DNA from 3 places in the Blautia pseudococcoides genome. Region 1 is predicted to be linked to each of the others. Evidence: riboswitches for the same ligand, from Rfam matches in the RefSeq annotation. Region 1 holds a riboswitch; each other region holds the start of a gene.

Region 1 (3,277 bases):
GCTCTTTTAAATTATAGTGCATATTTTCCATTGACCATGAATTAGAGAAAAAAGAATGAACGATTTGATTATTTCATTGGACACTAAGGCGGAAGCGCCTTTGTATGAACAGATATGTGAATATTTTAAACAGGAAATCCAGGAAGGACGGCTTGCCGCAGGAATGCGGCTGCCGTCCTCCCGCGCACTTGCGGGGAATCTGTCCGTGAGCAGGAGTACCGTGGATTTGGCCTATGACCAGCTGGTCTCAGAGGGATATATTGAGGCGGTCCCGTGTAAGGGATATTTTGTATGCGACATCGAAGGGCTCTATTACGGCACAGGCAGAAGACAGGAAACGCGTGAAGCAGGAAGACAAGCATGGTCTGACAACCCTCAAAAAGGTGTCCGGCACAGGGCGGGCATGGGGGAGGAACGAAAGACAGAGACGGACAGGGCCAAATACGCTTACGATTTTGCCCTGAACGGAATTGCCCCCGGCAGTTTTCCTCACAACGCATGGCGGAAATTGTCGCGGCAGGTCTTGACAGATGCACAGGATGCGCTCTTCTCGCTGGGGGACCCCTGCGGGGAATTGTCCCTTAGACAGGCTGTCTCCGCGTATCTCTATCAGGCCAGGGGTGTTCACTGCCAACCGGAACAGATTCTTGTGGGGGCTGGGAATGATTATCTTTTGATGCTGCTCTGCACGATCCTTGGGAAGGACAGAAAAATTGCCATGGAGAACCCTACATACAGAAGCGCCTGGCATGACTTCGGGCATATGGGATTTGAGAGATGTATTGTGAACCAGGACACACAGGGCATTGATGTACATGACCTGGAGCTAACCGGAGCAGATATGGTCTATGTCATGCCCTCCCACCAGTTTCCCATGGGGACGGTCATGCCCCTGAAACGCCGCCTGTCCCTCCTGAAATGGGCGGGGAGGGGAGATCGCTACATCATAGAAGATGACTATGACAGTGAATTCCGCTACAAAGGAAAGCCTATACCTGCCTTACAGGGATTTGATAAGGAGGAGCGGGTCATCTATCTTGGAACTTTCTCAAAGTCTATTGCACCCTCCATCCGAATCAGTTATATGGTACTGCCAAAGAAACTGATGCAGCGGTATCTAAGGGGGGAGAACCCCTTCTCCGTCACGGTTTCCAGGGCGGATCAGAAGATTCTTGAGCTTTTTTTGAGGGAAGGCTATTACGAGCGGCATTTAAACAGAATGCGCAGCCTCTATAAAGGAAAACATGACCTGCTCCTGCACTGGCTGAAAGAGGACATGGGAAACGTGTGCACCTGTTCCGGTGAAAATGCGGGGGTCCATCTTCTGATACATTTTAAAAACGGATCATCCGAACAGGAAGCAGTGGAAATGGCAGCAAAAGCCGGTGTCAGAGTTTACGGATTGTCCGAATTCCTGGTCAGCGGTAAGGCGCCTCAAATGCCGGCAACGGTTCTTCTGGGATATGCCACCATGTCGGAGGAAGATTTGGAGAAAGGCATGAAAAGGCTTGCGGAAGCCTGGAACGGAAGAGAAAAAATAGAAGGGCAGGAGGATTGACTTGACAATTATTTTACAATGAAGTACACTTGAGAAGACAACAGGGGAGCTGGAGAGAAGTCCGGCTGAGAGTAAAACCGTAATCGTTTTTCACCCTTAACCTGATCCGGGTAATGCCGGCGTAGGGAGCATAAGAGAGGCACCGCAGGCCGGTGCGCATTTGTTCTGATAACCAGCTCCTGTTCAGGTAAAACCTGCCGGGAGCTTTTGTTTATGTGAATAGAAAGTCCACATTGTGCGCTTTCTATGGGATAGCAAAGATCCCCGCAGAAAAAAAGTGAAACTTATAAAGATTCTAAGGAGGAAATGAAAATGAATGCAAGTGTAGCGATCCAGACATTGCCGGAGGCAGAGAATGACGAGGAATTGATCCGTATTGTGGACGAGGTGATCGGCTATATTAAGAGTACAGGGCTGAACTATTATGTAGGGCCTTTTGAGACGGCCATTGAAGGTGACTACGATGAACTGATGGATATTGTAAAAGAATGCCAGCATATTGCAGTCCGTGCAGGCGCGCCTTCTGTAGCGGCCTATATCAAAGTGTCTTATAAGCCAGAAGGAGATGTGCTGACCATTGAGAAAAAAGTTACAAAGCACCACCAGTAAGCTCTGGGCAGCGGCGGCCCTGTCTGCTATCCTGATCATCTGGCAGTTTGTCTCCATGGCTGGTCTGGTCCCCAACTTCATGCTTCCCTCGCCGGTGCAGGTGGTGAAAGCCTTTGTCAGTGAATTTCCGCTGCTCATGGAAAATTCCGGGGTTACGCTTCTTGAGGCGGCAGCGGGACTTTTCTGCGGTGTGGCTTTTGGGTTTATCATGGCGGTTCTCATGGATCATTTTGAAAAGCTTTACAAAGCCTTCTATCCGCTCATCGTCATTACCCAGACCGTGCCCACAGTGGCTATAGCACCGCTTCTTGTGCTGTGGTTCGGGTACGAGATGCTGCCAAAGGTCATCCTGATCGTGATCGTGACCTTCTTCCCTATCACCATAGGACTTCTGGAGGGCTTCCGTTCTGCGGATAAGGATATGATGAATCTTTTAAAAAGCATGGGGGCAGGCAGTCTCCAGATATTCAGATATATTAAAATGCCTGGCGCCATGGGCCGTTTTTTTGCCAGCCTCCGCATTTCCGCTTCCTATTCTGTTGTGGGTGCGGTCATCTCTGAGTGGCTTGGCGGGTTTTCCGGGCTTGGCGTGTATATGATCCGTGTGAAAAAGGCGTTTGCTTTTGATAAAATGTTTGCTGTTATTTTTCTAATATCCATTATCAGCCTTCTTCTCATGAAGCTGGTGGATATCCTGCAGAAAAAATGCATGCCCTGGGAAAAGGTAAAATAAGACAGAAAAGAGAGGACGATTAAATGAAAAAGAAGATTCTGGCAGCTTTCCTTGCCGCCTGTGTGCTCACATCCATGACTGCCTGCGGCAGCGGTGAGGACAAGGGAAACAAGGATTCTGCCGCTGAAAATACTGAGGATAAAGACAGTGGTTCAAAGGATTTGGAGAAGATCACGTTCGTGCTGGACTGGACGCCGAATACCAATCACACCGGATTTTATGTTGCAAAAGAGAAGGGCTATTTTGAAAAAGAAGGCCTTGATGTGGAGATCGTACAGCCTCCGGAGGATGGGGCGGATGCTTTGGTGGCATCAGGAAAGGCGCAGTTTGGCGTCTCCTTCCAGGACAGTATGGCTCCGGGTGTGGCCGGGAAAAAT
Region 2 (3,277 bases), 2.4 Mb from region 1:
TCATATGGCATGGAGCTTATGGTGTCCGTATGGCCCCAGATTGACTGGCGCAGTGAGAATTTTAATGAGATGCGCCAGAAAGGGCTTCTTGTCCAGACAGAACACGGCCTGAACGTGCAGATGGATTTCCAGGGCAACAATGTATTCTATGATGCCACCAACCCGGAAGCCAGAGAATATGTCTGGAATAAATGCAAAAAGAATTATGCGGAAAATGGGATCAAGCTTTTCTGGCTGGATGAAGCGGAGCCGGAGTTCACCACCTATGATTACGAAAACTACCGTTATTATGCCGGAAGTGTTATGCAGCAGGGAAACATTTATCCCCGTGAATACGCCCGCGGTTTCTATGAAGGCCAGAAGGAAAACGGGCAGGAGGAGGTCCTGAACCTGGTGCGCTGTGCCTGGGCAGGAAGCCAGCAGTACGGAGCTTTGATCTGGTCAGGGGACATTCACTCCACTTATCAGGATTTCCGCAATCAAATCGTGGCAGGCCTGCAGATGGGTCTTTCCGGGATCCCCTGGTGGACCACAGATATCGGAGGCTTCCATGGCGGCAATATTTATGACAAGGACTTCCAGGAACTGCTGGTCCGCTGGTTCCAGTTCGGCGCCTTCTGCCCGGTTATGCGTCTTCACGGATGCCGCCTTCCGCGCACGCCTCTCTACAAAACAAACGGGGAGGAGACAGAAGGCACAGGCGCTGACAATGAGATCTGGAGCTATGGGGAAGAAAATTACCAGATCATGAAGAAGTTCATTGAGATCCGTGAGATGATGCGGGATTATACCAGAAGCCTTATGGCAGAGACTCACACAACGGGCGCTCCGGTCATGCGTACTATGTTCTACGAATTCCCGGAGGATCTAAATACCTGGGAACTGGATACCCAATATATGTACGGCCCGGACATTCTCGCCGCCCCCATTGTTAAACCGCATGCCTTCCAAAGAAAAGTCTATCTTCCTGAGGGAAGCACCTGGACCAATGCCCATACAGGTGAAATCTTAAACGGCGGACAGTGGACAGAAGCAGAGGCTCCTATTACATCCATGCCTGTATTTTTAAGGGACGGCAGACAGGAATACCTGATCAAAAATATTTAACGAAAAATACAGGTTGACAATTCTTTCCTGCCGCTATATGATTATGGCAGGAAATACCTGAGAACAATTACATACGCAAGGGGAGCTGACGCGTCGGCTGAGAGGAAATACGAACGGATTTCGACCCTGGAACCTGATACGGATAATGCCGGCGTAGGAAGCGAACCAGAAGTTTATAAATATTTGGTGCATCCCATCCGGGGTGCACTTTTTTTGCCCCCGGCCTCCTTCCGCAATTTCCGTATCCTTCACAGAAAGGAGATCTTCATGCAGTACACAACACAGATGGACGCTGCCAGAAAAGGCATCATCACCGGTGAGATGGAAGCAGCGGCAAAAAAAGAACAGATGGACGTACAGGAACTTATGGCTCTCATGGCAAAGGGCCAGGTCATCATTCCCTGCAACAAAAAACACACTTCCCTGGAGCCAAATGCTATCGGCTCCATGCTCAGAACAAAGATCAATGTAAACCTGGGCATTTCCAGAGACTGCAAAGACATGGATATAGAAATAGAAAAGGTGAGCCATGCGGTAAAAATGGGGGCTGAATCCATTATGGATCTAAGCTCCTACGGCGATACCCGCACCTTCCGCAGACGTCTGACCAAGGAGTGTCCCGCTATGATCGGAACTGTCCCCATTTATGATGCAGTGGTCTATTATCACAAACCCCTGAAAGAGATCACCTCCCGGCAGTGGCTTGACATTGTGCGTATGCATGCAGAGGACGGCGTGGACTTCATGACCATCCACTGCGGCATCAACAAAGAAACCGCCGGCAGATTCAAACGCAATAAACGCCTCACCAATATCGTCTCCCGCGGCGGCTCCATCATCTTTGCCTGGATGGAAATGACAGGCCAGGAAAACCCTTTCTACGAGCACTATGATGAAATCCTGGAAATCTGCCGGGAATACGACATTACCATGAGCCTTGGGGACGCATGCCGCCCCGGGTGCATCCGGGACGCTTCCGATATCTCCCAGATCCAGGAGCTGATCACCCTGGGCGAGCTGACAAAACGCGCCTGGGAAAAGGATGTTCAGGTTATGGTGGAAGGCCCCGGACATATGCCCCTTGACCAGATCGCGGCAAACATGAAGATCCAGCAAACCCTCTGTCAGGGCGCCCCTTTCTACGTCCTGGGTCCCCTGGTAACAGACATTGCCCCAGGCTATGACCACATCACAGCCGCCATAGGCGGTGCCATCGCTGCTGCCTATGGCGCTTCCTTTCTGTGCTATGTAACCCCGGCGGAACATCTGCGCCTGCCCAGCCTGGATGATGTGAAGGAGGGCATTATGGCCTCCCGCATAGCAGCCCATGCAGCCGATATTGCCAAGGGAGTGAGAGGTGCGGCTGACTGGGACAATAAAATGAGTGCCGCCCGCAAAAAACTGGACTGGGAGGAGATGTTCCGGCTCTGCCTGGATCCGGAAAAAGCAAAACGCTTCCGGGCGGAGGCCAAACCGGAAAAAGAGGATACCTGCAGCATGTGCGGTAATTTCTGTGCCGTGAAGAACATGAACCGGATCCTGGAAGGTGAGATCGTAAATATTTATGACGAGTGACAGGTGTGGCAGCAGCCGCGCACTTACTCCACATGCACTGGCTTTTGAGTTCTTTACGCAGGAGGTATATGACATGATAAAGATCAATGGAAATGCAGTTCGGCTTTCTGACCCATGCACCGTAGGGACACTTCTTTTGGAACAAGGTTATGACTTGCAGCGCATCGCCGTAGAGCGAAATGGTGATATCCTTCCCAAAAACCGTTACGCTGACACCAATGTCCGTGATGGAGATATTTATGAGGTTGTCAGCTTTGTAGGAGGCGGCTGATTTGGAAGACAGACACACAATCCTTACAAAAGCTGAAATCGAGGCAGTTCTTACAGCGCGCCACACCCTTCCCGTACATAGAAAGCTTAAACATGCCGGGGCTGCCGTTGCCGGCCTTGGGGGACTGGGTTCCAATGTGGCTGTCATGCTTGCACGGGCCGGGATCGGAAGTCTTCATCTGATTGATTTTGACAGGGTAGAACCAAGTAATCTAAACCGCCAGGTCTACAAAATGAAGCACCTGGGGAAATATAAAACAGACGCGTTGAGGGAAGAGATCTCAGAGATCAATCCTTATATTTTTGTCCGTACAGATACGGTTAA
Region 3 (3,277 bases), 180 kb from region 1:
GAGCATAGAAGACAGAGAGTAACCTGCGCGTCAGGTCTGTTTTCGTTGCCGGAGAGTAGACTGACTGAAGAGTGGTATCATATCCTTTTGATGATATCTTTGCGGGTCCTGATATAGGTGCGCATATTTGAGAGTCTGTTTTTCCGGTGGAGAAACAGGCTCTTTTTATATCAGGAAAGAAGGGATGCAATATGATGCAGATCAAAAATCTGACGATTACACATAAAAAAGATATGAGAACCCTGGTGGAGAATTTTTCCTTTGTGCTGAATCCCGGTGACAGAGCTGTCATGATCGGGGAAGAGGGAAACGGCAAATCCACACTTTTGAAGCTGATCTGTGACCCGGCCCTTGTGGAATCCTATGCGGAGTTCACAGGAGAAATCATTAAAAACCAGCGAAAGACGGGGTATCTGCCCCAGGAATTGGAGGAGCAGAATCTGGAGAAAAGCGTCTGGGAATATTTTACCGGGAACACAGGTTTTTACAATATGTCACCAAAAGAACTGTCAAATATGAGCCGGGAACTGGGAATACCGGCGGATATTTATTATTCCCAGCAAAAGATGGGCGCGCTTTCCGGCGGGGAGAAGATCAAGCTGCAGATGGCCGGGATCCTAATGGAAAATCCGGATATTCTTCTGTTGGACGAACCGTCCAATGACATTGATATCAGGACATTGGAGTGGATGGAGAATTTTATGAACCAATGCCAAATACCCATTCTCTATATTTCCCATGATGAGACCCTGATTGAGCGGACAGCCAATGTCATTATCCATCTGGAGCAGATTAACAGAAAGACAAAACCCAGATACTCTGTTGCGAAGATGGATTACAAAACCTATATGGAAAACAGGGCAAGAGGACTTACCAATCAGGAGCGCATTGCGAGAAAAGAACGGGAGGAGGCCAGAAAACAGGAAGAGCGGTTCCGCAGGATCCAGCAGAAAGTGGAGCGTGACCAGAACAATATCAACCCGGCAGAACCCCCACGGCGGGCAGTTGCTGAAAAAGAAGATGCACGCCGTAAAAGCCATGGAACGCCGCTATCTAAGAGAAGCGGAGGACAGGACAGAGATACCGGAGACAGAGGATGCCATATTTATCCGGTTTCCAAAAGATACTTCCATTCCAAACGGTAAGACAGTGCTTGCATATTTTCTTGAAAAGCTCTGTATCGGGGAACGGATGCTCTCTCAGCAGATCGTCTTGTCTGTTAAGGGACCAAAAAAAGTTTGTATCACAGGAGCAAACGGCATTGGAAAAACCACACTTCTGCGGAAGATAGCGGAATCCATGCAGGAGAGAACAGACCTGCATGTGGCTTATATGCCTCAGAATTACGAAGAAAAAATGGATGGCAGTAAAACCCCGGCAGAATTTCTGCAAAAAAAGGGAGACAAAGAGGAAATCAGCAGGATCCGCACGTATCTGGGCAGTATGAAATACACGGCAGATGAGATGGACCACAGTATCTCTCAGCTTTCCGGCGGTCAGAAAGCAAAACTGTTTTTCCTGAAAATGAGCCTGGACGGCAGCAATGTGCTTCTTTTGGATGAACCTACCAGAAATTTTTCGCCCCTGTCCGGGCCTGTTATCCGAAGACTTCTGGCAGATTTCAAAGGGGCAGTCATCAGTGTCTCCCATGACAGAAAGTATATGGATGAGGTATGTGACACCATCTATGAACTGACAGAAAATGGTCTGGAAAAGAGAAAAGGATAGATAAGAACTTTGCGGTACAGTGATATCTTTCAGGCGCCGCCACGGAGAAGAAAGCTGACAGAATTTGACAGGAACAGGTAAGTGTGGTATCCTGATAACCAGTTAAAGTAAAAATATGAATAAGTTTCATTGGGGGAGCTTGTAGCGGCAGGCTGAGAGGAAGTCACCAACTTCGACCCGTTAACCTGATATGGGTAATGCCAGCGTAGGGAGAGAGCAAGATTCCGGGAGACGTGTTGGCGTCTCCCTTTTTATGTTTCAGGATGCAGAAAGGAGAAAAAATGCTGGGAGAAATACTGGAAAACGTCAGGAGTAAATCGCCTATGATCCAGAACATCACCAATTATGTTACTGCAAATGACTGTGCCAATATTACGTTGGCCTGCGGCGCTTCCCCAACCATGTCGGACGGGGAGGAGGAAGCAGAGGAGATGGGACGCCTCTGCGACGGTCTGAACATCAATATGGGGACCTTGCATCCCCGTTCCGTGAAAGCCATGCTTTTGGCGGGGAAAAGTGCGGGAAGCTGCGGACATCCCATTGTACTTGACCCTGTGGGGGCGGGGGCATCCACATACCGCAGGAAGACAGCGGAACAATTGCTCAGGGAAATTTCTTTTACTGCCATCCGGGGAAATATTTCTGAAATTAAGACCATTGCCGGAGGAGGAAACAGTTCCAAGGGAGTGGATGCTGATGGGGCGGATACTGTGACAGACGAAAATCTGGAAAAGACCATAACATTCGCAAAGGATTTTTCAAAAAAGACAGGGGCAGTGATCGCCATCAGCGGTTGGGAACCCTGTCATGGCAAAGATCACAGGCTGCGGCTGTATGCTCAGCTCCCTCACTGCAGCATATCTGGCAGCCAATCCTGACAGAAGGCTGGAAGCTGTGGCTGCTGCTGTGATCTCCATGGGCCTGTGTGGGGAAAAGGCATTTGAGAAGATGGAAAGTGAGCGCAGGGGCAACGCATCCTGCAGAAACTATCTGATTGATGAGGTATATCATTTGACCGGCAGCGAGCTGGAGAGAGGAGCAAAATATGAACTGCGCTGAGAAAAGAGAAATGGTGAGACGTGCCCTGCTTCTGTATGCCGTTACGGACCGATCCTGGGTGGGGGAAAAGACAATTTATGAGCAGGTAAAAGCATCTCTGGACGGAGGTATTACGCTTTTGCAGCTCAGGGAAAAAGAGATGCCGTATGAGGATTTTCTGCGTGAGGCAAAGGATATAAAGGCTCTTGCCGCCAGTTACCGTGTCCCCATGATGATCAATGACAATGTGGACCTTGCCCTGGCTGTGGATGCGGACGGCGTACATGTGGGGCAGAGCGATATGGAGGCGGGAAGCGTCAGGGAAAAACTGGGCCAGGATAAGATCATCGGCGTCTCCGCCCGGACTGTTTTAGAGGCTTTGCGGGCAGAAAAAGCGGGGGCGGATTATCTGGGCGTGGGGGCAGTGTTTTCCACCTCCACCAAAGAAGACGCGGATGTAATCGCATGGAATACCCTGAAAGAGGTCTGTCAGGCGGTATCCATCCCTGTT

What was found. Region 1 has a riboswitch for thiamine pyrophosphate ahead of A4V09_RS10195 (thiamine-binding protein). Riboswitches for the same ligand answer to the same signal wherever they lie in the genome.
Region 2: it holds a riboswitch for thiamine pyrophosphate, as region 1 does, so the genes downstream of both, thiC (phosphomethylpyrimidine synthase ThiC) here and A4V09_RS10195 (thiamine-binding protein) in region 1, are expected to answer to the same signal.
Region 3: it holds a riboswitch for thiamine pyrophosphate, as region 1 does, so the genes downstream of both, thiM (hydroxyethylthiazole kinase) here and A4V09_RS10195 (thiamine-binding protein) in region 1, are expected to answer to the same signal.

The regions. Positions count from the first base shown of each region.
Region 1 covers NZ_CP015405.2:2,129,340-2,132,616, reverse strand. The annotation lists gene A4V09_RS10205 (glutamine--tRNA ligase/YqeY domain fusion protein) at 1-17, shown strand, start outside; gene pdxR (MocR-like pyridoxine biosynthesis transcription factor PdxR) at 56-1,558, shown strand; TPP riboswitch at 1,591-1,703, shown strand; gene A4V09_RS10195 (thiamine-binding protein) at 1,871-2,167, shown strand; gene A4V09_RS10190 (ABC transporter permease) at 2,136-2,900, shown strand; gene A4V09_RS10185 (ABC transporter substrate-binding protein) at 2,924-3,277, shown strand, end outside.
Region 2 covers NZ_CP015405.2:4,525,726-4,529,002, reverse strand. The annotation lists gene A4V09_RS21255 (glycoside hydrolase family 31 protein) at 1-1,107, shown strand, start outside; TPP riboswitch at 1,176-1,283, shown strand; gene thiC (phosphomethylpyrimidine synthase ThiC) at 1,375-2,682, shown strand; gene thiS (sulfur carrier protein ThiS) at 2,756-2,953, shown strand; gene thiF (sulfur carrier protein ThiS adenylyltransferase ThiF) at 2,955-3,277, shown strand, end outside.
Region 3 covers NZ_CP015405.2:1,945,371-1,948,647, reverse strand. The annotation lists gene A4V09_RS25995 (ATP-binding cassette domain-containing protein) at 192-1,145, shown strand; gene A4V09_RS25990 (ATP-binding cassette domain-containing protein) at 1,039-1,728, shown strand; TPP riboswitch at 1,850-1,958, shown strand; partial or broken gene thiM (hydroxyethylthiazole kinase) at 2,010-2,787, shown strand; gene thiE (thiamine phosphate synthase) at 2,774-3,277, shown strand, end outside.